DNA from 3 places in the Arthrobacter sp. G119Y2 genome. Region 3 is predicted to be linked to each of the others. Evidence: riboswitches for the same ligand, from Rfam matches in the RefSeq annotation. Region 3 holds a riboswitch; each other region holds the start of a gene.
The links. A riboswitch is a leader RNA that binds a small molecule or an ion and turns the genes downstream of it on or off. The one in region 3 is predicted to bind thiamine pyrophosphate.
Positions count from the first base shown of each region.

Region 1 (7,785 bases), on a different contig from region 3:
GTCTCCCGTGCCGGCATTGTTGACAAAGACGTCCAATGAACCGAGTTCCCGGACCAGATCATCAATGACGCTGCCGCAGCCGGGCAGGTCGGTGGTGTCCAGCCGGGCGGTGAAAGCCCGCCGGCCGTGGGAGCGGACCTCGTCGGCGGTTTCCTTTGCACCTTCCTCGTCCGTGTTCCAGGTGATACCCACGTCCAGCCCGGAAGCTGCCAGCGCCACTGCCGTGGCCCGGCCTATCCCGGAGTCCGATCCGGTGACGATCGCTGTGCGGGGGGTGAAAACCATGACTCTGTTCCCTTCTATCGGTGATGCTAAGTATGCTTCCCATGTTCCCGGAATTGTGCAACAGTTGAAGAGTATTCGTTCCGGGGAATATGTCCCGTGTGCCGGCTGCAGCCGGCGATCAACAGGCAAGGCAAAAGGAGTTCGGCAAAGCAAAAGGAGTTCGCTATGTCCTATCCCACCGGCGGCAGATCACTCCGCCGCACCAATGCCCAGCGGGCGTCCTGGTACTTCGGCTTAATCTTCATCGTGATCGGTGTTCTGGGATTCGTTCCGGGAATTACCCAGAACTACGAGGCCCTGTACTTCGCCGGAAATACGTCGGAGGCAGTCCTTCTCGGGGTTTTCCAGGTGTCCATTCTGCACAACATCGTCCACCTGTTGTTCGGCTTCCTCGGGCTCATCATGGCCAGGGCTAACAACACGGCCCGAATTTTCCTCATCGGCGGCGGGGTTGTTTACCTGCTGCTGTGGATCTATGGATTGATCGTTCCCCATCACTCCGCGGGAAACTTTGTTCCCGTCAACAACGCGGACAACTGGCTGCACCTGATTTTGGGCATTGCCATGGTCGGACTGGGTCTGCTGTTTGGCCGCAGCCAGGCCACTTCGGGCAGGACCTCCACCGCGTAAAACAGGACCTCCACACCGTAAAAGACCACGGAAAGGACCGGCAATTGCCGGTCCTTTCCGCTGTCCAGCCCTTGTTCACCCGTGATGGTTCAACCGCCATTGTTCAACGCCGTCCTAATACCGTTCGGATTTCACCCGGGCCTGCAGAAAAAGGCAATAGACCCCTGGCATCCCGGGTACATCCGCCTCCGGCGGCTGCGGGGTGCTGGTCACGGGCGTGCGCGGTGGCTAGCGTAGGGGAATGGACGCCAGCGAGATTCAGCACCGGATTTCAGAACTAGTGGAGAAAGAACAGTCCCTGAGGGACTCGCCTGCCGGCGAGCATCCCGAGGACCGGATGGAGCAGCTGCGCCGGGTTGAGGAGCAGCTGGACCAGTGCTGGGACCTGCTGCGGCAGCGCCGGGCTCGCCTGGACGCCGGCGAAAACCCGGACGATGCGACAGTTAGGCCGGTCGGCGAGGTCGAAGGCTACAAGCAGTAACTGCACCGCAGGCTGCGCCATCGGCTCAGGACTTCGGCGACCTCAGGACTTTGGACGCAGTACTTTGTCAGTCGCCGGGCAGGACCTCCCGGGCGAGTGTGGCTGCGCCCAGGGTCCGGCGGAACGGGCTCTGACCGGTCGCAGTCTCCAGCAGGGCCCAGATCACCAGTGAAGCTTTGCTCAGGCTGCCCATGAGGTCCCGGTACTTCGGCGTCAGCGCCATCATGGACGCGGCACCAAACCCGGCCCACGCAAGGATGGGAAGGTTGGGTGCTTCAAAAATCCGAATCCGCCCGTTGCGGTCGCGGAAAAAGTTCGTGATGGCCATGGCCTACGCACCCTTCTTGGTTTTGGCGGCAGTTTTCCGCGCCGCGGGTTTCTTCTCGCTGGATTCCCCGTCGTCGTTTTTGCGCCGGGACGAGGACCGTGACCCCGAGCCGCCGGATTTCGTCCCGCCGGACTTTTTGCCGCGGTTTTTTTCCACGCTGCGGCGCAGCGCTTCCATCAGGTCCAGGACCTTGCCGCCTTCGTCGTCGGACTCGCCACCAAAGGTTTCCTCGGTGTCCAGCGCCTCGCCCTTTTCGAGCTTCGCTTCGATCAGCGTCTTCAGCTGTTCCTGATAGTCGTCGGTAAATTCGGCCGGGTTGAAGTCCGAGCTGAAGGAATCGACGAGGGCGGAGGACATTTCCAGCTCCTTCGCGCTGATCCGCACCTTCTCGTCCAGGGACGGGAAGGACGCCTCGCGCACTTCGTCCTCCCACAGCAGTGTCTGCAGGGTCAGGACGTCACCCCGGACCCGCAGGGCACCGAGCCGGCTCTTCTGGCGCAGCGAAAACTGTACGATGGCCGTGCGCTCGGTGTCCTCGAGCGTCCGGCGCAGCAGCACATAGGACTTTGTGGACTTGGAGTCCGGCTCCAGGTAATAGGCCTTGTTGAAGAGGATCGGATCGACCTGCTCGCTGGGAACGAATTCGACGACGTCGATCTCCCGGCTCTTTTCCACCGGCAGGGAGGCCAGGTCCTCATCAGTGAGCACCACGGTCTGCTCGCCGTCGTCGTACGCCTTGGCGATGTCCTTGTACTCCACCACCTCGCCGCAGATTTCGCAGCGGCGCTGATAGCGGATGCGCCCGCCGTCCTTTTCGTGGACCTGGTGCAGGCTGACGTCGTGGTCTTCGGTGGCGGCGTAAACCTTGACTGGGACATTGACCAGTCCAAAGGCGATGGCGCCCTTCCAGATGGCTCTCATGTAGTCCAGTGAACACTAAACCCCGGCGTCCGGGCCAGAGCGTCCCCGGGCCGGATCCGCGCCCGCCACCTCCTCGCCTATGGCCCGGTAGAGGTCCGGATCGGTGAAGTAGGCACTGTGCGACGCCGGAAACGGTTCGCCCGAGGTGATCTCCACATCACGGATCCCGGCGCCGCCGGAAAAGACATTTTCGGCGCAAAAGGACAGCAGATCCCGCTCATCCCAGAAGTTCAGCCACGGCACCGGAACGCTCCCCGGCTTTCCGGGTCCGGCAAGGGCCAGCCCGCCCAGCAGGTAGAGCCACGGGCTTTGGGAGCCGGCGGTGACCAGCAGGTCAACCCGCATGCCGGCTGCGTCCCACTCCGGCCCGGTCAGCAGATCCACCGCCGCCACCCCGCCGAGGCTGTGCCCGAACAGGATGACCGGGGCGTCCTGCGGGGACAGGCGCAGGGCATTGGCAATGACGGACCGGGCGTCGGCTCCGCGGCGGAGGTAATAGATGATGCTGCGGGAAAAATCCGAAGCGGCTTCGGTCAGCGGCACGCGTCGGTCTACGGCGGCATTGGTCACCAGCTCCAGCACCCATCGCTGCACGCTGCCGGCCAGCACCCGTTCCTCCGCAGCCGCCGTATCCGTTTCCGCGGCCGCACCGGCCCCGGAAGCAGCAGGCCAGGGCGCCGCTGCTGCGCGCAGCAGATCCATTCCGGCCATTGCCAGGCCCCGTCCGCCGTCGGGCCCGGGCAGCTCCGCCGCGGCGGCGCTGTCCCGGTAGCGCGGCGGCAGTGCCGGCACCACGCTGACATCGCGAGCAGCGCCGGCGGCCCACGCGACATTCAGGACGGTGTAGTTGGCCAGACCGGGTTCCAGCACCAACTGTTCGCGGATGATCCGGGCAGGAACAGGATCGGGGCCGCCGGTGCCCTGCAGGAAAACCAGGGTTCCGGCGGCGGGAGGTGCAGTGCTCACGCCGGCCTTTCCGGTCCGGACCGGGCGCCCGGACACTGTTCAGGGCGCCACTGTAGGCACGCCGGCGGCGGAGCCGCCAGAGTCCTGACGAGAAAGCCCGGATGCTGCCCGCCGTGAAAGCCCGCAGGATGTCGGCGGCGCCCGCGGAACACCGATAATGGAAGGGACGGAGGCGAATATGGGCAAGACTGCAGGCAGCGACGGATTAGCGGACCCACCCGGCTCCGCCCGGTCCGAACTGACGGTGGGCCAGGTGGCGGAACGCAGCGGCGTGGCGGTTTCCGCGCTGCACTTTTACGAGCGGCAGGGCTTGATCGCCAGCCGCCGCACGGCGGGGAACCAGAGGCGCTTTGACCGCTCCGTGCTCCGGCGGGTTGCGGTGATCCGGGCCGCCCAGCGCGCCGGAATCCCGCTGGCCACCATTGCGCGCGCCCTGGAAGAACTGCCGACGGACGCCGTGCCGGATCACAATGACTGGCAGCGGCTGTCACTGGCGTGGCGGCAGGAACTGGACGCCCGGATCCACTCCTTGGAGGCTTTGCGGGACCGCCTCGGCGGCTGCATCGGCTGCGGCTGCCTCTCGCTTGCCGAATGCCGGTTTGTAAACCCCGACGACGAATCAGCCGGCCGGGGAACCGGTGCACCCGTCCTGGACTACTGATGAGCGGCTGCGGCCGGGCCGCGGGTCGCCGCAGCGGGCAGGCTCCGATTTGACCTCAACCATTGTTGAGGTTCTAGCGTAGGACGTATGCTCACAGACCATTTCAAGGACGCCTTCCGTGCCCATCCGGCGGGAGTGGCCGTCATTACTACCGACGGCGGGTCCGGTCCGGTGGGACTGACTGCATCGTCTGTGTCTTCCGTTTCGGCCGATCCGGCCATCCTGGTCTTTTCGCTGGCCTCGGCCTCCGGTTCAGCCGGCGTTGTTGCCTCTGCCGAGACCATTGTGGTGCACCTCCTGGGCGCCCGGAATGCCGGGCTGGCCGATCTTTTTGCCCGCCCGGGTTCCGAACGCTTCACCTCGGCGCTGGCCTGGGAGGAGCTTCCCACCGGGGAACCGCTGCTGCGGGATGTGCCGCGGGCCCTCCGCGCCCGAATCCTGGAGCGCACCGCCGTCGGCTCCTCCGTACTGGTAACTGCCGAAGTCCTGGAGATCCTGAGCCCGGGGGCGCCGGATGAGCCGCTGGTCTACCACAACCGCACCTATCACCGGCTGGGTGACCACTCCACGCTCTAACCGGCGGACCCGGCGGACCCGGCGGACGGGCGGACAGGCGTAAGCAGGGCGGCCGGAGCAGCGCCGGCCGGGGTCCCTCGGGCCCAGGTGGGAACGGGCGCGCAAATGGCCTAGAGTGCTTTGCAGTGACACGGGGTGCCGACAGGCTGAGATAACACCCGTTGAACCTGATCTAGTTCGAACTAGCGAAGGGATGTCGCGGATGACTATTCGCCTGACACCGTTAACCGTTTCCACCCTCCTGGCGCGCCTGCGCGCCGAACCGCCCCTGGTGCAGTGCCTGACCAATGCCGTGGTCACAAATTTCACCGCCAACGTTCTGCTCGCGCTGGGCGCGGCACCGGCGATGACCGACATACCGGGGGAGGCAGGACCGTTCGCCCGGGCGGCCTCGGGTGTGCTGATCAATTTGGGCACCCCGCATGAGGAACAGCGCCGGGCCATGCTGGAGGCCGCCGAAGCCGCCAATGATGCCGGAACCCCCTGGGTGCTGGACCCGGTGGCCGTGGGCAGCCTGCCGGTGCGCACTGCCCTCGCGGCCGAACTGCTGGCCCTGCGGCCGACGGCCATCCGCGGGAACGCCTCGGAAATCATTGCGCTGGCCGGCCTCGGGTCCGGCGGCCGCGGCGTCGACGCCACCGACGATCCGGAAAGCGCCCTTCCGGCGGCGCTCCTGCTGGCTGAAAAACACGGTTCCGTTGTCGCCGTCTCGGGCCCCACTGACGTGATCACGGACGGCGTGCAGACCCTGCGGGTCAGTAACGGTGATGCGCTGCTCACCCGGGTCACCGGCGGCGGCTGTGCGCTGGGCGCTGTCACCGCGGCATTCCTGGGCGCAGCCGGCGACGGCGGCAAGTTGGCCGCAGTGGCGGCGGCAACCGCCGTTTACACCGTTGCGGCTGAACCGGCAGCGCAGTCCTGCTCCGGACCGGGCAGCTTCGCCGTCGGCTTCCTCGACGCCCTCGCCTCTCTCAACGCGCAGGACCTGAAGCAGCGGCTGGTGAGCGCATGAAGGCCGGAGTCGCTGACGTGTCCCGGGCCCGGGAGCGCGTCCGCAACAGCGGCATTTACCTGGTGACCGACACGGTCCTTTGCGGGCCGCGCGGGGTCGTCGAGACCGTCAGGGCCGCAGTGGCAGGCGGCGTGGAAACCATCCAGGTACGGGAAAAGAACGCCTCGGCGGCTGATTTTTACGCCCTGGTCCTTGCTGTCGCCGAAGCCGCAGGAAACCGGGCCACCGTACTGGTGGATGACCGGGTGGACATCTACCTGGCGGCCCGGGCCGCCCGCGCCGGCGTCCACGGAGTCCACGTGGGCCAAAGCGACCTGCCCGCCGAGCTGGTGCGCACGCTCGTGGGCCCGGACGCCGTCGTCGGCCTGACCGCCAACACCGCGGAGCATCTGGAAGCGCTCGCAGCGCTGCCGCCGGGAACCGTGGATTACCTCGGGACCGGGGTCATCCGGCCCACCCGCACCAAAGCAAATCATCCGAAGCCGCTGGGAATCAGCGGATTTACCGAGTTCGCGGCGCGGGCGCCGCTGCCGGTGGTAGCCATCGGCGGCATCGTGCGCGAGGACATCGGTGCCCTGCGGGCAGCCGGTGCCACCGGCGCCGCAGTGGTGTCGGCCATTTGCGCAGCGGCCGATCCGCAGGCTGCAGCCGCGGATCTGGTCCGGGCCTGGCATGCTGGGAGCCCCGCATGAGCGCCGGCAGGGCCCCCCGGATCCCCCGGATCCTCAGCATCGCCGGCACCGATCCGACCGGCGGCGCCGGAATCCAGGCCGACCTCAAATCCATCGCGGCCACGGGCGGGTACGGCATGGCCGTCGTCACCGCGCTGGTCGCCCAGAACACCCGCGGCGTGCGCTCGGTGCACACCCCGCCGGCCGGCTTCCTGCGTGAACAGCTGGAAGCCGTGGGCGACGACGTCGGCATTGACGCCGTGAAGATCGGCATGCTCGGCAGCACCGATCTCACGCAGACCGTTGACGCGTGGCTGGCGGAAGCCGGCGTGCCCGCCGTGGTCCTGGACCCGGTCATGATTGCCACCAGCGGCGACCGCCTGCTGGACGACGGCGCGGAGGCGGCCCTGCGGCAGCTGCTGCACCGCGTGGACCTGGTGACGCCGAACCTGCCCGAGCTGGCCGTGCTGGTGCAGGAACCGGTCGCGGAGTCCTGGGACTGCGCCCTGGCACAGGGCAAACGCCTCTCTGCCGCCTACGGCGTCAAGGTCCTGGTCAAAGGCGGGCACCTGGCGGGGGACCGGTGCCCCGATGCCCTGGTGGATGCCGGCGCAGCGGACCCCCTGGTGCTGCAGGTCCAGGCACCGCGGGTGGACACGGTCAACACCCACGGCACGGGATGCTCGATGTCCGCGGCCATGGCGACGTTCCATGCCCGCCTGGGCCGCTGGGACCAGGCGCTAACGGCGACCAAAGCCTGGCTGCAGGAGGCGCTGGAAAACGCCGACGAGCTCGACGTCGGTGCCGGCCACGGGCCGGTGCACCACTTCCACGGGGTGTGGGAACGCGGGCTGGAGCCCCTCCCGGCAGCGGGGACGGTGCAGGAACCGGTGAAGGAAACACCGCCCGTGGAAGCGGCCGGTCCGCACACCGGGGCGCTCTGGGAGCAGACGGCCGCGGTACGGACGGAAATCAATGAACTGGACTTCGTCCGGGACCTGGGCAGCGGAAAGCTGAACCGGGAAGCCTTCGACTTCTACCTCGCACAGGATGCCCTGTATCTCCGCGGCTACGCCCGGGCGCTGGCGCGTGCCAGCGAACTGGCTCCCGCCTTTGAAGAGCAGGTGTTTTGGGCCAGGGCGGCGTACGACGCGCTGGCCACCGAGATGGAGCTGCACACCTCGTGGCTGCCGGAGACGGGGGCCGCGGGACGCGGAGCTTCACCGGGGCCGGTCACCCGCGGCTATCTGCAGC
Region 1 covers NZ_JBBPFS010000004.1:332,981-340,765, forward strand. Annotated here, with positions in the region: gene WKB88_RS10875 (SDR family oxidoreductase) at 1-285, opposite strand, end outside; gene WKB88_RS10880 (DUF4383 domain-containing protein) at 451-915, shown strand; gene WKB88_RS10885 (DUF2630 family protein) at 1,157-1,396, shown strand; gene WKB88_RS10890 (hypothetical protein) at 1,464-1,724, opposite strand; gene ku (non-homologous end joining protein Ku) at 1,728-2,645, opposite strand; gene WKB88_RS10900 (hypothetical protein) at 2,661-3,611, opposite strand; gene soxR (redox-sensitive transcriptional activator SoxR) at 3,790-4,272, shown strand; gene WKB88_RS10910 (flavin reductase family protein) at 4,360-4,848, shown strand; TPP riboswitch at 4,970-5,059, shown strand; gene thiM (hydroxyethylthiazole kinase) at 5,042-5,860, shown strand; gene thiE (thiamine phosphate synthase) at 5,857-6,552, shown strand; gene WKB88_RS10925 (bifunctional hydroxymethylpyrimidine kinase/phosphomethylpyrimidine kinase) at 6,549-7,785, shown strand, end outside.
Region 1: it holds a riboswitch for thiamine pyrophosphate, as region 3 does, so the genes downstream of both, thiM (hydroxyethylthiazole kinase) here and WKB88_RS14030 (ECF transporter S component) in region 3, are expected to answer to the same signal.

Region 2 (7,785 bases), on a different contig from region 3:
GCGGGTCCTGCCAGTGCAGGAGTATGCGGACACTATGAGAAGACCGAGTACTACGACTCGACTATCAGCCTTCCAAAACCCTTCACTTGGAGTCCTTTCTCGGGGGGAGAGGCGAGTCGCTCACTATACCCACTGCACCAGCAATGGTTCGACGGTGAAAATCAGAGTCGATTACACTTATGCGTCCGAGGAGTTCTGCGTAACTGCAGGCGAAACGGAACTATATGCAAACCCCAGCCTTGGCGCACTGCGTTACGCGGTCGCAATCGGCGGCTGCTAGGTATTCACCTGCGCTAAGCATCCGAAACGACGTTGGCGGGATGTCGCTACTGGGGCTGTGGAACTTGTGTCTGACCGTTCCTCGGCCCCAGTTTTCGACTGTCGTCGTCGTGGTTCTCGCCGCGCTGAACACGCGCGTGCAGTTCTTCGCGAGCCTTGTGGCGATCTGCGTGAGAGTCTGGGCCAGGCCCAGCCTGTGCATCCCAACCGGCGGCGGCCAGTCCAGTTTGGCCGGCCGGCCCGCCGGTTGCGCTCCGGGCGTTACTTGGAGGTGAGCAGCTCCGGGTGGTGCAGCTTGGCCACCTGGGGGTGCGCCCGGAGCCAGCCCTTGAGGACATTGGAACCGTAGGACGCCAGCATGGGGTTTTCCGGGTCATCGGAAATTCCGCGTGACTGCGCCGCGAGTTCGGCGGGCAGCTCCACCGGATCAATGACGGCGTCCAGGCGCGGCGACCAGAAGAACGGAATGGCGTAGCGGTCCACGCCGGGGGCCGGAGCCGTCACGCGGTGGATGGTGGCGGAGAGGTAGCCCTGCGTGGCCACTTCGAGCATTTCGCCGAGGTTGACGACAAGTGCCCCGGGGATCGGCTCCACCGGAAGCCAGGTCTCCGACTCGTGCGGGCGGACTTCGAGGCCGCCCACGGAATCCTGCAGCAGGAGCGTCACGAAGCCGTAGTCGGCGTGCAGGCCCACACCCTGGGTGCCGGCTTCCTGAACCTCGCCGCCCACGTAGTGGGCCAGCTTGGCCATCCAGGCCGGGGAGCCTTCAAACGGTTCGGCGAAGTGGTCTTCGGGCAGCTCGAGGGAGACCGCGATGGCGCTGAGCAGTTCCGCGCCCACCTCAGACATAAGCTCCGCCCACTCCATGGACTTCTCCCGCAGCTCGGGAAGGACCTCGTCAGGGAAAAGGTTGGGGCCCTGGACCAGCCAGAACGGCTGATCGGACGGGTAATCCGCCACGGGTTCGCGTTCCGGACCGAAGTCGATCTGCTCGCGTGAATCCGGGCGGCCCTGGGTCAGCTCGGTCCCCAGCCGGGTGTAACCGCGGAAGTGCGGCGACTTGCGGTTGTCCAGCTCCAGCCGGTTCTCCAGCGGCAGGTCGAAAAAGCGCTTGGTGACGTCGAACAGGCCCTCCCATTTGGACTCACCGGCACCGTAGCCAACCAGCTGGAAAAACCCGATCCGGTGGGTTGCTTCGCGCAGCGCAGCAATGAAGTCGGTATTGAAGGAACCGTCGGCATTGCGGGCGGTGCTCAGGTCCAAAACAGGGATGGAATCGGGGATCGCAGTCATGGTTGCGAAGCTACCACCAGCTGCTGTCAAGTGAGTAGCAATTGTTACGTCGTCAGATGTCGTATCCACTCTGACCTGCGCGTTCTTTAAGTGCCGGGAGAGTCATGGCGTAACGATACGTCTTTCAGCGACATGTTTGCGGCGGCGCCGGCCGGAAATCACTGCGTAGTTCCGACGGGTTCCCAGTCGCCGCGGGGCCGGTGCTCGGGTTCGCCGGAGCCAACGGTCCCCGCCCGGGGAGAGGACGCCACGGCATGGCTGCGGGCCGGAATGCGGCCGGCGCGGAAAGCCAGACGGCCGCCGGCTACGGCATGCCGCATTGCCGCCGCCATTGCCACCGGATCCTGGGCGCGGGTGACGGCGCTGGCCAGCAGTACGGCGTCGCAGCCCAGTTCCATGGCCAGAGCAGCTTCGGAAGCGGTGCCGATGCCGGCGTCCAGGATCACCGGTACGGACGCCCGGGAGGTGATGAGCTCGATGTTGTGGGGATTGAGTATGCCGAGGCCGGTGCCGATCGGGGCACCCAGGGGCATGACGGCGGCAGCACCCAGGTCTTCCAGGCGCTGCGCGGTGACCGGGTCATCAGAGGTGTAAGCGAACACTTTGAATCCCCGGGCCGCGAGCTGCTCCGTGGCGTCCAGCAGCTCCACGACGTCGGGGAGCAGTGTCTCGTCATCGGCGATCACCTCCAGCTTCACCCAGTTAGTTTCCAGTGCCTCGCGTCCAAGCTCCGCTGTCAGCAGGGCGTCGCGCGCGGTGTAGCAACCGGCCGTATTGGGCAGGATCCGGATGCCGTTGCGCTCCAGCACCGCAAAAAGGGAATCGCCCTGCTGCGGGGTGAAGCGCCGCATTGCCACGGTGGTCAGTTCGGTCCCGGAGGCAAGCAGTGCCTGCTCGAGGGTGTGAAGGGAGGTCAGGCCTCCCGTGCCCATGATGAGCCGGGACGACAGTTCTGTGCCGTCAAGTTCCAAGTGGTCGGCTGTGAGAACGCTGGCCATGATTAGCCTCCCTGGATGGCGGTGACGATTTCAACGGTCTGTCCCTCGGCGACTGTCGTGCGGGACCAGGAGCTGCGCGGCACGACGGCGGCGTCCACCGCCACCGCTACGCCTAGGCGCCCGCCGTCGGCCGGACGGCCGTCCGGCAGCAGCGGGCGCCGGGTGGCGCCGGCGACGAGATCGGTGATCGTGGTCTCCCGCGGAACGTTCCTGGGGGTGCCGTTGAAGGTTATGGCGGGCATTACATGCTCCTGTTCGAGGTGGCGGGCGGCGGTGTGCTGAGCGGAGGTGTGGTGGGCGGCGCAGCGGCGGGAGCGGCGGCGGGCGGGTTAGGGCTGCTGTGGTCGAAACGGTGCGGGTCGGCAGCGGCCAGGAACCGGGCATCGGCTGCCGGGTTGCTGCCGCGCATGCCGGTGAGAAGCTGGGCTGCGAGGCGGGCAGCCAGCGGAGCCAGCAGCACCCCGTGCCGCGAAAATCCGGTGGACACCGCCACGCCGGGTACGGGCGTCCCGTCCGGCCTGCGCAGGGCGCCGAGGTACGGGCGGTCATCGGGGGTAGCGGGGCGGGCCCGGGCCATGACTTCGACCAGATCCAGGTCCGCAACTGCCGGTACGAGGGTCTGTGCGTCCCGCAGCAGGGCAAAAACACCTCCGGCGCTGGCCCCGTTCCGTCCGTCCTCGCGGGACGTGGCGCCAATGACGATCGTGCCGTCGCTGCGCGGCACCAGATAGACCGGTACGCCGTGAACCAGGCCGCGGACGGTGTGCTCGAGCAGGGGAGGCGCTCCCGCGGGCAGCCGAGTGCGCAGGATGTCCCCGTGCACGGGGCGCAGCGGCGGAGCATAGCCGGACGGCAGGCCGTGCAGCCGGCTTAGTCCGGTGCCCGCTGCCAATAGCGTCTGTGCGGCGGCAAGTTCCCTCCCGTCCTCCAGTACGACGCCGCTAACGGCTCCGCCTCCCCACAGCAGGCCGGTGGCGGAAGCTCCAATGAGCACGGCAGGGCCGCCGTCTGTCCGGCCGGAAGGACAACCCTCCGTCCCGCCGGGTGCCACCAGGGCACCGAGAAGGGCTGCGGTGAGCCGGCGGGGGTCCACCTGATGGTCGGAGGGAATGCGGAAGACGGACGAAAGGCGGGGACTGAGCGCAGGCTCCAGCGTGCGTGCGGTTCGTAGGGATACCTGCTCAACCGTTGTCCCGTAACTCATCTGCAGCAGGCGCAAATCTGCCAGCGCCTGCCGGTCGGCGGCATCGGCTCCGCAGACCAGGGTCTCGGTGCGCCGGTAACCAACGGACGCGCCCGCCGCTGCTTCCAGTGCCGAAACGAACGTCGGATATTCGGCCGCGGAGGCAGCCATCAGCGGATACAGGGGCTCTTGGCTGTACTGCACCTCGGAGGCCGGAGCCAGCATTCCCGCCGCGGCCAGAGATGCGCCGCCCCCGGGATCCGGGTCAACCACGGCAACTGTGCGGCCGCGCCGCCGCAGCTCCCAGGCTGCTGCCAAACCGATCACTCCGGCGCCGACCACTACGACGTCGACGGCGGGTGTTCCGGGGACGGAACGGGAGGGCTGGGGTGCAGGATTCACCGGGATGTCCTTTTCCTACGGCGGCATGACCCGCATCAGGTGTGGCGGTCGGCGCTTAAGCCCTCTCAGTCCCCAGAGGGACTCCCGCAGAACCGCTGCTTTACCAGCGTGTCAGGGAGCCTACCACGCCGGGAGCGGTCATCCACCGTCGCTTCGCGTCCCCGGGCGGGCTGGAAGGGCCGCCCTGCAGGGGCGAATCAGCGAATTACGATACACAAATATGCGCTAATCGCTTCGATGTGGTCTGATATCTACGTCAGTCTTAGGTAAGCCTTACCTTCCGTTAGCGATAGGAATGCAGTTGTCTCCCTCCCATCCTCCTCATGGAACCTCCCGCAGAACCCTTCTGGGCGGCGCCGGCCTGGGCTTTCTGGCCCTTGCCCTGGGCGCCTGTTCCTCCCGCGAAACGGTGGCCACCGCCGGCGGATCAGCCGGTTCACAGGGCTTCACCGTGACTGACATGCGCGGCGTGCAGGTCTCCTTTGACGCTCCCGTGCAGCGGATTGCGACGACGGTGATCCCCTCGCCTTCCATGCTCGCCGCGGTGGACGGCGGTTACGGCAAGATTGTCGGCATCAACGAGTCCACCGTCCAGGCCAACCGGCAGGGCCTGTTCGGGGAGATGTACCCGGAGTCGAAGACGACCACCACGGTTTCCCCGTCCAGCTTCACGCCGAACATTGAAACGCTCACCTCCCTGGACCCCGACGTCGTGTTCCAGTGGGCGGACCAGGGCGACGGCCTGGTGGAGCCGCTGGAAACGGCGGGCTTCAAGACCGTCTGCCTGCTCTACGGCACGCAGGAATACCTGGAAACCTGGGTCTCGCTGTTCTCGACGATCCTGGGCAAGCCGGAACGCGGCACCGAGATTGTGGACTGGATGCACGCCGAGATCGAGCGCCTCCGGCAGGAACTTTCCTCCGTGACGACCCCGGTGCGCGTGGTCCACCTGGGCCAGTCCGGAGACGGCTACTCCGCGTCGAACAAATCCTCCTACATGCACTACTGGATGGAACTGGCCGGGGGCCGGAACATGGCCGCGGACAACATCAGTGCCGAGAACGTGGTCAGCGCCGAGCAGCTCATCGAATGGGACCCCGAGGTCATCACGCTGGGAGGCTTCGACACCCGCACCCCGGCGGACGTGTACGCCGACAAGTCCCTGGCCTCCGTGTCCGCAGTGCGCAACCGCCGCGTCTACAAGGCTCCGCTGGGCGGCTACCGCTGGGAAGTCCCGTGCGCCGAATCTCCGCTGATGTGGCAGTGGGCCGCCGAGATCTTCCATCCCGGGCTCACCCGGCACAACCTCCGCGCAGCCATGCGCGAGAAGATCAGCTACCTCTACGGCTACGACATTTCAGAGACCCAGATCGACGCCGCCCTCCGCCTGGACCTGAACAGCGCAAGCACCGGCTACGAGGTCTTCAGTGCCTGAGACAAGGACGGGCACGACGACGGCGGCTGCCGCGGGTATGGCACCGGCGGCCCCGGCGGCGGCAGTCGAGGCTGCCGGCCTGCCCGTGCCGCCGTCGGCCTCTTCCCGGCCGGCCCCGCCCGAATCATCCCGCCCGCCGGCCCGCAGCCACCGGCTGCCGCTGCTGCTGTGTGTCCTGATCCTGTGCGCGGTGGCCCTGGTGTCCATGGCCGCCGGCCGGTACTGGGTGCCGCCGAACGAGATCCTGCGCATCCTCGCCAACGAGGCAACGGCACTCTTCGGCGCCGGCGGGGGAGAGGGCGCGCTGCGGCGGACCTGGACCGATCAGGAAGCCACCGTGGTGCTGGACGTACGCCTGCCGCGCGTCCTGCTGGCATTCCTGGTGGGCGGGGCGCTGTCCCTGGGCGGTGCCTGCCTGCAGGCCCTGTTCCGCAATCCGCTGGTTAGCCCGGACATCATCGGCGTCACCGCCGGAGCGTCCTTCGGCGGCGTGCTGGTGCTGACCCTTGGCCTCTCCGGCGGCTGGATGGTGGGCGGTGCGTTCGGCTTCGGCCTGGCCGCGCTCGCCGTCGTGCTGGCGCTGGGGCGGATGGGCGGAGCCGGCGGCCCGATGCTGATGATCGTGCTCGGCGGAATCGTGGTGGCCGCGTTTTTCAACGCGATGGTCTCCTTCATCACCTACACCGCCGATCCATACTCCGAACTGCCCTCGATTGTGCACTGGCTGCTCGGCTCCATTGCCGCCGCCAGCTACACCAAGGTCCTCACCGCCCTGGTCCCCGTGGCGATCGGTGCCGCCGTGGTGCTGGCGATGCGCTGGCGCTTGAACGTGCTTTCACTGGGCGACGACGACGCCGCCGCCCTGGGCGTGAACCCGCACCGCTCCCGCGTGGTCCTGCTGTGTGCAGTGGCCCTGATGACGGCCGGCACCGTGGCTGTGGCCGGCGCCGTCGGGTGGGTGGGCCTGGTGGTTCCGCATCTGGCCCGCCTTTGGATGGGACCGGATCACCGGGTGCTGCTGCCGGCGTCGCTGCTGCTCGGCGGCACCTATCTGATGCTGATCGACACCCTCAGCCGTTCCCTGTCCAGCAGCGAACTGCCGCTGGGCATCCTTACCGCCATTATCGGCGCCCCCGTTTTTGTGGTGCTGCTGGCCCGTTCCCAGAAGAAAGGCGCGCTGTCATGACCGTCGTGTCAGCCCTGACAACACCCCTGAGCGCAGCTCCGGCAACCGCGCCGGCCGCCGCTGAACCTGCGGCAGGCAGGTCAGCCGCACCGGCCGCCGCAGCCGGCCCCTTGATGTCCGTGACCGGGCTGGGCTTCCGCTACTCGCGGCTGCGCCCCTGGCTGTTCCGCGGCCTGGGCTTCGAGCTGGAACGCGGTGAAATCCTGTCCATCCTCGGCCCCAACGCACGCGGCAAAACCACCCTGCTCAAGTGCCTCTCCGGGCTGCTGACGCCCCGCGAGGGACAGATCAGCTGCGGCCCCGCCGTCGGCTACGTACCCCAGGACCACGGCGCCGGCGGCACCTCCTTCACCGTGGCCGAGATGGTGCTCATGGGCCGCAGCCGGCACCTGCGCGCCTACCAGGCCCCGCGCCGCGAAGACCACGACGCCGCTGACGCCGCCATGGAACGGGTGGGCGTCGCCGCCTGGGCCAACCGCAGCTACGCCGAACTCTCCGGCGGCCAGCGGCAGCTCGTGCTCATTGCCCGGGCGCTGGCCTCCGGATCCGAACTGCTGATCCTGGACGAGCCCGCCTCGGCCCTGGACCTGCACAACCAGTCCCGCGTGCTGACCGTACTCTCCGGCCTCGCCGCCGACGGGATGGGCGTCATCATGACCACGCACCACCCCGACCACGCCCTGCACGTCTCCCGCAATGCGCTGCTCTTTGTCGGCAGTGACGACACCCGGTGGGGGCCCACCGAAGAGCTGCTCACCGGCTCCGCACTCTCGGCGGTCTACGGATTGCCCATCTGCACCCCCACCGTGGGCACCGTCTCCGGCGACCGCGTGATTGCCGTGCCGGACTTCGGCCCCTCCTGCCGCCAGGACTGCCCCGTGACGTCCCGTTCCGGAGCCGCACAGCCTCCCCAGTCCGCAGCCGCACTGCCCTTCCGAAAGGACCTTCCGTGATTTACCGCCTGATCGGCGAAACCCCGATGCGCGGCCAGCGAGCCCCCTCGTGGCGC
Region 2 covers NZ_JBBPFS010000007.1:32,238-40,022, forward strand. Annotated here, with positions in the region: gene WKB88_RS18250 (DUF6355 family natural product biosynthesis protein) at 35-280, shown strand; gene WKB88_RS14980 (isopenicillin N synthase family dioxygenase) at 541-1,572, opposite strand; gene WKB88_RS14985 (thiazole synthase) at 1,731-2,570, opposite strand; gene thiS (sulfur carrier protein ThiS) at 2,573-2,812, opposite strand; gene WKB88_RS14995 (FAD-dependent oxidoreductase) at 2,812-4,155, opposite strand; TPP riboswitch at 4,150-4,253, opposite strand; gene WKB88_RS15000 (ABC transporter substrate-binding protein) at 4,451-5,590, shown strand; gene WKB88_RS15005 (FecCD family ABC transporter permease) at 5,583-6,776, shown strand; gene WKB88_RS15010 (ABC transporter ATP-binding protein) at 6,773-7,729, shown strand; gene WKB88_RS15015 (hypothetical protein) at 7,726-7,785, shown strand, end outside.
Region 2: it holds a riboswitch for thiamine pyrophosphate, as region 3 does, so the genes downstream of both, WKB88_RS14995 (FAD-dependent oxidoreductase) here and WKB88_RS14030 (ECF transporter S component) in region 3, are expected to answer to the same signal.

Region 3 (7,785 bases):
CGCCCGGCTGTGGAAGCGCGAACCGGCCGGCCACCGGCTGCTGCGCGCGGCGCTGGGCCTGGCCTTCGGAGCCACCATGGTCATGATCGCCATGACGGCCATGGCTTCCCGGGTCGCCGAGCCGATATCGCTGGCATTCCCGGACCTGGCCTACGAGGTGGGCGGCGGCGCCAACATTGTTAACGTGACGCTCGTTGACGTCCGCGCGTGGGACACCTTCGGAGAGCTCTCCGTCCTCGCCATGGCCGCCACCGGCGTCGCGTCTCTGATCTTTGTCCGCGGACGCGGCGACAAGCGACGCCGGGCCGAGGGCGTTGCCACCGGCTCCGTGGACCGGGGACGCGAACACTTTGCGTCGTCGTCCGGACGCCAGCAGGCCACACTGGCACTGGCCCGCAAGTTCTCCAGCGTCAGCCGTGACGCCTGGCTGGTTGCCGGCCGGACACTTGCCCCGGAACGCCGGTCAATCATCTTCGAAGTGGTCACGCGCCTGCTGTTCCACTCGGTGATCCTGTTCTCGATCTACCTGCTGCTGGCCGGCCACAACATGCCCGGCGGCGGTTTTGCCGGCGGGCTCATGGCCGGACTCGCCCTGACCATCCGCTACCTGGCCGGCGGCCGCTTCGAACTGGCGGAAGCAAGCCCGGTCAGCGCCGGCCTCCTGCTTGGCGGCGGGCTCGGCATAGCCGGATTGTCAGCGGCCGTGCCGCTGTTCTTCGGCGGGCAGGTGCTGCAGAGCGCCATTATCAAGTTCACCTGGCCGCTCTTCGGCGAGATCAAGTTCGTCACCTCCACCATCTTCGACATCGGCGTGTACCTCGTGGTGGTCGGACTGGTGCTGGATGTCCTGCGGAGCCTGGGCTCCGAAATTGATGAACGCAGTGAAGGCGGTTCCTCCAGCCAGGACGAGACGCTGGAGCCCGAACCCGAAATAGCCAGCCGAGAGGAGGAGGTAGCCCGATGAGCATAAACATCACCTTTATGGTCATCATGGGAGCGCTGTACGCCTGCGGCATCTACCTGCTCCTGGAGCGCAGCCTGACCCGCGTGGTGCTGGGGCTGACCATGCTCACCAACGCCACGAACATCCTGCTGCTCTCCACCGGCGGGTTCCAGGGCCTTGCCCCGCTGTTCAATGCGGACATTGCAGCGGAAGATTACAACGACCCGCTGCCCCAGGCCTTTATCCTCACCTCCATCGTCATCTCCTTCTCCGTGACCGCGTTCATGCTGGGCATCATTTACCGTTCCTGGGTGCTGAGCCGCCAGGATGAGGTCCAGGACGACATCGAAGACCGCCGCGTGGCGAGCCAGAGCAGCTTTGATGCCGAAGACGACGCCGATGTCCCCGAGGACACCACCGAATTCACCCCGCCCGAAGAGGCTGAAGAGGCGCCGGGCTCCCTGCGCGCCACCGGTCAGAGCACCAGCCCGGAGGCCAAGGAATGAACACGATAAGTCTGGCCCCGCTGGCGGTGGTCCTGCCGTTCTTCGGTGCCGCCCTGGCCTTCATCCTGATCCGGCACACGCGCGCCCAGCGCGTAATCAGCATCAGCATCCTGACCGTGACGCTGATCCTGGAAGTGATCCTGCTGTTCTCGGTGTGGGAGACCGGTGCGCAGGCGGTGAACCTGGGCGGCTGGCTGCCGCCGGTGGGCATCACCATGGTGGTGGACCAGTTCTCCGCGCTGATGCTGGTGGTCTCCTCGGCCGTTAGCCTGGCGGTCCTCATATACGCCGCGGGGCAGGGCATGACCGACGGCGACGAGGACGGGCCGATCTCGATCTTCCACCCGACCTACCTGATCCTGGTGGCCGGGGTGTCCAATGCCTTCCTCGCCGGAGACCTGTTCAACCTGTACGTGGGCTTCGAAATCCTGCTTACGGCCAGCTACGTGCTGATGACCCTGGGCGGGACCACGCCGCGCATCCGCGCCGGCGTCACCTACGTGGTGGTGAGCGTGGTTTCCTCGCTGCTGTTCCTGATCACCATTGCCATGATTTACGCGGCCACCGGCACGGTCAACATGGCCGATCTGGCCGTCAAACTGGGCGACCTGGACCCGGGCACACAGCTGATGCTGCACCTGATGCTGCTGGTGGCGTTCGGCATCAAGGCCGCCGTCTTCCCGCTGTCCTTCTGGCTGCCTGACTCCTACCCGACGGCTCCGGCTCCGGTGACCGCCGTGTTTGCCGGGCTGCTGACCAAGGTTGGCGTCTACGCCATGGTCCGGACCGAGACGCTGCTCTTCCCCGGCGACCGGATCAATACGCTGCTAATGGTGGTGGCGGGGCTGACCATGGTGGTCGGGATCCTCGGCGCGCTGGCGCAGACGGATATCAAGCGAATGCTCTCCTTCACCCTGGTCAGCCACATCGGCTACATGGTGTTCGGGCTGGCCGTGGGATCGGTGATCGGCATTGGATCCGCCGTGTTCTACGTGGTCCACCACATTACGATCCAGACCTCGCTGTTCCTGGTCACAGGCCTGATTGAGCGCCGCGGCGGCACCGCCAACATGGACCGGCTGGGCGGGCTGGCCAAGCTGTCCCCGCTGCTGGCCGTGCTGTACTTCATTCCGGCCATCAACCTCGGCGGGATTCCGCCGTTCTCCGGCTTCCTCGGCAAGCTCGGGCTCATGGAGGCCGGCGTGGACCTGGGTACTCCGCTGGCCTACGTCCTGGTAGCCGCCAGCGTGCTGACCAGCCTCCTGACCCTGCTCGTGATGGCCCGCGTCTGGAACCGGGCATTCTGGCGGACACCGGAGGACGCAGTGCACCCCGACCCCATCCTGCTGGCCACGGGCGTCGGCGGCTCTTCGCTGCGCAACTCCGGCGACGTTACCGAGAAGTCCTCGGGGAAGTTCGCCGGCCGCGACGCCGTCGACCTGCTGCCGCGGACCATGGTGTATCCCACCGTGGGGCTCGTGGCACTGGGTGTTTCGCTCAGTGTCCTGGCCGGGCCGCTGTTCTCGCTCAGCGACGACGCGGCACAGGACCTGCTGGACCGCACGCCCTACATTGAAGCCGTTTTGGGAGAGGGGGCTAACCGATGACCCGCAAAGCCCAAATGCGCAAGCGCCCGCGCGTGCCGCTGCTCAAGGAAATCCCGCTGCTGATCTGGCTGGTGTTCCTCTGGGGCGCCCTCTGGCAGGATTTCAGCGCCGGCAACCTGGTCTTCGGTGCGGTTATCGCTTTCATCGTGGCCAACATCTTCTACCTGCCGCCGGTGGAGCTCAGCGGCCGGTTCAACCCGGTTTATGCGCTGGGCTTCGCGGTCCGCTTCTTCTACAAGCTGGTCCACGCCAGCTTCGAAGTGCTGTGGCTGTCCGTTGCTAAGGGTCCGTACATCAAGAACGCCGTGGTGGGCGTGAAACTGCGCAGCCACTCGGACCTTCTGGTCACGGCCACCGGCCACGCGCTGTCGCTGATCCCCGGTTCCCTGGTGGTGGAGGTGGACCGGTCCACCTCCACGCTGTACCTGCACTGCCTGAACGTTTCCACCCCCGAACACGCGGACAAGGTCCGCAAGGACGTCCGGGACACCGAATCCTGGCTGATCCGCAGCATCGGCACCCGCGAGGACCTGGAAGTCTTGAAGGCTGAAGAAGCGTTGTCCCGAGGAGAAGCCGCCGTGCCGGGCGGTACCGCTGCAACCAGCAAGGGAGCCCCGTCATGATGACCGTTTTTGTGGTCCTGGTGTCCATCATGCTGTCGGCCGCAGCGGCCGGTGCGATTTTCCGGATCGCCCGCGGACCGTCCATTCTGGACCGGGTGCTGGCAGCCGATGTCCTGCTGGCAATCGTTGGTGCCGCTCTCGCAACGGACATGATCGTGAACAAGAACCTCAACTTCCTGGCGCTCCTGGTGTCCGTCTCGCTGATCGGCTTCATCGGCTCCGTGACGGTTGCCCGCTTCGTTACGGACAGGAGATAACCGGTGAACCAGGAACTGAAAGACGTCATTGTCGGAGTCCTGATGCTCGGCGGTGCCCTGATGTCGCTGGCCGCAGCCATTGGCCTCACGCGTTTCCCCGACCTCATGAGCCGGATGCACGCCGCCTCCAAACCCCAGGTGCTGGGCCTGCTGCTGTTCCTGCTGGCCATGGCCGTGCAGTTTGAAAGCTGGGTCCTGCTGCCGGTCCTTGCCGTGTGCTGGCTGTTCATGCTCCTCACCGCCCCGGTCTCCGCCCACATGATTGGCCGCGCGGGTTACCGCACCAAGCACCTGCGGCCGGAGCTGCTGACGATCGACGAGCTCGACGACGTTGTGGCGCGGGCGCAGGAGCTGCTGCTGCAGGCCAACGCCGGAACCGCCGGGGATGACAGCGACAGTGAAGACCCGCGCGTGGACGACGACCCCGGCGAACACCCGCCGGCCGGCTCGCTGGACGACGACGCCGTACCCGTTACTCCGGCCCGGGCTCCCGAGGCGCAGCCCGGGGCTGTATCCGGAGCCGAAGCGGAAAACAATCAGGGCGCCCGCCGCCCGGGACACAGTCCCGAGGGCTGAGCGCCCCGAAGTAAGGCGGAGGACGCCTAGACGATTTCCGGCGTCTTCTGGTAGCGCTGGATGGCGCGCTGGGTGCCCCGGTTCGTCAGCACGCGGATGCCCTGGCTGACGGCACCGGATACGACGGCGAAGATCACCGCGGTGCGCAGGCTCACGTCCAGGACACCGTCCTTGTCGCGGGGCGGCTCGTTGCCCGTGACGCGGGTCCAGACAAAGTCCAGGATCTTGGCGGACAGGAGACCGGCGCCGATGCTGGCACCGGTGGCGAGCAGTTTGAGGATCAGGTTCATGATGCTCCTAGGGTTGAAGGCCTTTTCCCTAACCCTACCCGCCGATCCTCCCCTTCGGGCCGTTCCGTGTGTACAGTGGGAGGCGCAAACATACGACAGGGGAGCGCCTCTGCCCTTGCTCTCTGCCCGGGATTACAGCCGGTCAGAAAGAACAAGGAAAGACCAACGGCGCTGAGAGTGCGGACATCCGCAGACCCTCGAACCTGATCCGGTTAGTACCGGCGCTAGGGAGTCGAGATCTCACGGGACCTCACGGCAGTCCGCCGTGGACGGTCCCTCCCCTCCTGTACCTCAGGAGGATTTTTTTATGCAGCAGAACCGTTTCCAGCAGCAGTTGTCATCCCTCCGGCGCCCGTGGCGGGTGGTGGATATTGTGGTCGCCTCTGTGCTGGGCGTGGCAGTAGGCGTAATTTTTTGGGCCTGGTCCCTGGGCTACGCCGGCGTTGAAGCCCTGATCCTTGCTTTCCCTCCGCTCGGCGGGCTGTACACCGGCGGATGGTTGATCGCCGGCGTTCTCGGTGCGCTCATTATCCGCAAACCCGGCGCTGCAATTTACTGCGAAGTCCTCGCCGCCGCAGTTTCCGGCGTGCTGGGCACCCAGTTCGGCCTGTCAGTGCTGCTCTCCGGCTTCATCCAGGGCCTCGGCGCGGAACTGGTGTTCCTGGCGTTCCTTTACCTCCGGTACACGCTGCCCGTGGCGGTGCTGGCCGGACTTGTCTCGGGAATCTTCCTCGGCGTCAGTGAAAGCATCCTCTACAAGCCGGAATGGGCCTTCCAGTGGCAGGCGCTGTACACGCTGTTCGCCGCCGTCTCCGGAGCCGTCATTGCCGGATTTGTCTCCTGGCTGATCGCCCGGGCGCTGGCCCGCACCGGAGTGCTGGCCCCGTTTGCGTCCGGACGGGCTGCGGACGTTCGCTCCCATGCACGCGCCTAGGCGGTCCCCGGCCGGAGCTCCCGCAGCGGTCCGAGCCCGCGACTACAGCTGGCGGCACTCCGGGCGCAGCACCCCGGCCGTCTCCTCCCTGTCACTGGACATTGAGGCCGGCGAAAAGGTGCTGCTGCTCGGGGCCTCCGGCGCCGGCAAATCCACCCTGCTGCATGCCCTCGCCGGCGTGCTGGGCGAAGGGTCCGGCCCCGATGCCGCGGGCGAGGAGCACGGCACCCTGACCCTGGACGGGGAAACTCCGCTGAAGGCCCGCGGCCGGGCCGGGCTCGTGCTGCAGGATCCCGACTCCCAGCTGGTGCTCTCCCGGGTGGGCGACGAAGTGGCGTTCGGCGCCGAAAACCTCCGGGTGCCGCCGCAGGAGATTTGGGAACGGGTCCGGGCGAGCCTGGACGACGTCGGGCTCCGGGTTCCGCTGCACCATCCCACCGCAGCCCTGTCCGGCGGGCAGAAACAGCGGCTGGCTCTGGCATCGGTGCTGGCCATGCGGCCCGGGCTGCTGCTGCTCGATGAACCCACGGCCAACCTGGACCCGGCGGGAGTGCTGGAGGTCCGCGCCGCCGTCGAACGCGTCCTGGAACGCACCGGCGCCACGCTCATCGTGGTGGAACACCGCGTTTCAGTGTGGGCCGACGTCGTGGACCGCGTGGTGGTCCTGGCGGCCGACGGCGGAATCCTCGCCGACGGACCGCCCTCGAAGGTCCTCACCGATCCGTCCAACCGGGACCGCCTCCGCGCCGCGGGGGTCTGGCTGCCCGGAGTGCGGCCGGCCGTTGGCGGTCCGGCGGCCGGAACACCGGGGGAACTCCTGCTCGAAGCCCGCGGTCTCGGCGCCGGACGCTCCAAGCGGGCACCGGCTGTTGTGGGAGACGTGGACCTGGCGCTGCCGGCCGGAACCGCCCTGGGGATCACCGGTCCCAACGGGGCCGGAAAGTCCACGCTGGCGCTGACCCTGGGCGGGCTGCTGAAGCCCGTCGCCGGCGCCCTGCGTGCCGCCCCCGCACTGGCCGGTGCTGCAGGGCCCGATCCTGCGCGGTGGAAATCAACGGACCTGGTGACCCGGATCGGCACCGTTTTCCAGGAACCCGAGCACCAGTTCCTCGCGGCAACGGTGCGGGAGGAACTGGCCTTCGGACCCCGGCGCACGGGGCGGAAGTCCGAAGCGCAGGTAGCCGGGCTGGTGGCTTCCCTGGCCGACCGGCTGCGGTTGTCCGCGCTGCTGGACGCCAACCCGTTCACCCTCTCCGGCGGAGAGAAGCGCCGCCTCTCCGTCGCCACGATGATCGCCACCGACCCCGCTGTGCTTCTCCTGGACGAACCCACCTTCGGGCAGGACGCGAACACCTGGGCCGAGCTCGTGGCACTGCTCCGTACGCTGGTGGCTGACGGCACGGCGGTGGTCTCCGTGACCCACGACGCCGAATTCCTGGCTGCCCTGGGCGGCAGCCTCCTGCGGGTGGAACACGGCACCGCCCGGGCCGGAGCGCTGCTGTGAAACGCTCGGAAGAATTGAGTTTCACAGCACAGCACCAGGAACCCGCCGACCTGAGCAACCCCTCCCGGCGGCCGGCCGGAACGTTGCTGGAACGGGCCAATCCGCTGTCCAAGCTGGCTGCGGCGCTGGCTCTGACAGTGGCTGTGCTGGTGAGCGTGGACTGGATCAGTGCCTCAATAGTCCTGGCGTCCGAGCTGGTCCTGCTGCCGCTGCTGCGGATTGAGCCGCTGACGCTGCTCAAGCGCATCTGGCCGTTGCTTGTTGCTGCCCTCATCGGCGCCTACGGCACCGCACTGCTGGCCGAAAAGACCGGAGTGGTGCTGCTGGACGCCGGGCCGCTGCTGTTCACATCGGATTCGGTGGAGGCAGGCATCGCGATTGGACTGCGGGGGCTGGCGATCGCCCTGCCCGGAATCTATCTGCTGGTCTCCACGGACCCGACGGATCTGGCGGATGCGCTGGCCCAGAAGCTGCGGCTGCCGCACCGCTTCGTGCTCGGCGCGCTGGCTGCCATGCGGCTGGTCGGCCTGCTGGTCTCGGAATGG
Region 3 covers NZ_JBBPFS010000006.1:79,503-87,287, forward strand. Annotated here, with positions in the region: gene WKB88_RS13995 (Na+/H+ antiporter subunit A) at 1-964, shown strand, start outside; gene WKB88_RS14000 (Na(+)/H(+) antiporter subunit C) at 961-1,449, shown strand; gene WKB88_RS14005 (Na+/H+ antiporter subunit D) at 1,446-3,056, shown strand; gene WKB88_RS14010 (Na+/H+ antiporter subunit E) at 3,053-3,679, shown strand; gene WKB88_RS14015 (monovalent cation/H+ antiporter complex subunit F) at 3,676-3,936, shown strand; partial or broken gene mnhG (monovalent cation/H(+) antiporter subunit G) at 3,940-4,281, shown strand; gene WKB88_RS14025 (DUF4235 domain-containing protein) at 4,539-4,802, opposite strand; TPP riboswitch at 4,890-5,050, shown strand; gene WKB88_RS14030 (ECF transporter S component) at 5,110-5,736, shown strand; gene WKB88_RS14035 (ABC transporter ATP-binding protein) at 5,723-7,240, shown strand; gene WKB88_RS14040 (energy-coupling factor transporter transmembrane component T family protein) at 7,291-7,785, shown strand, end outside.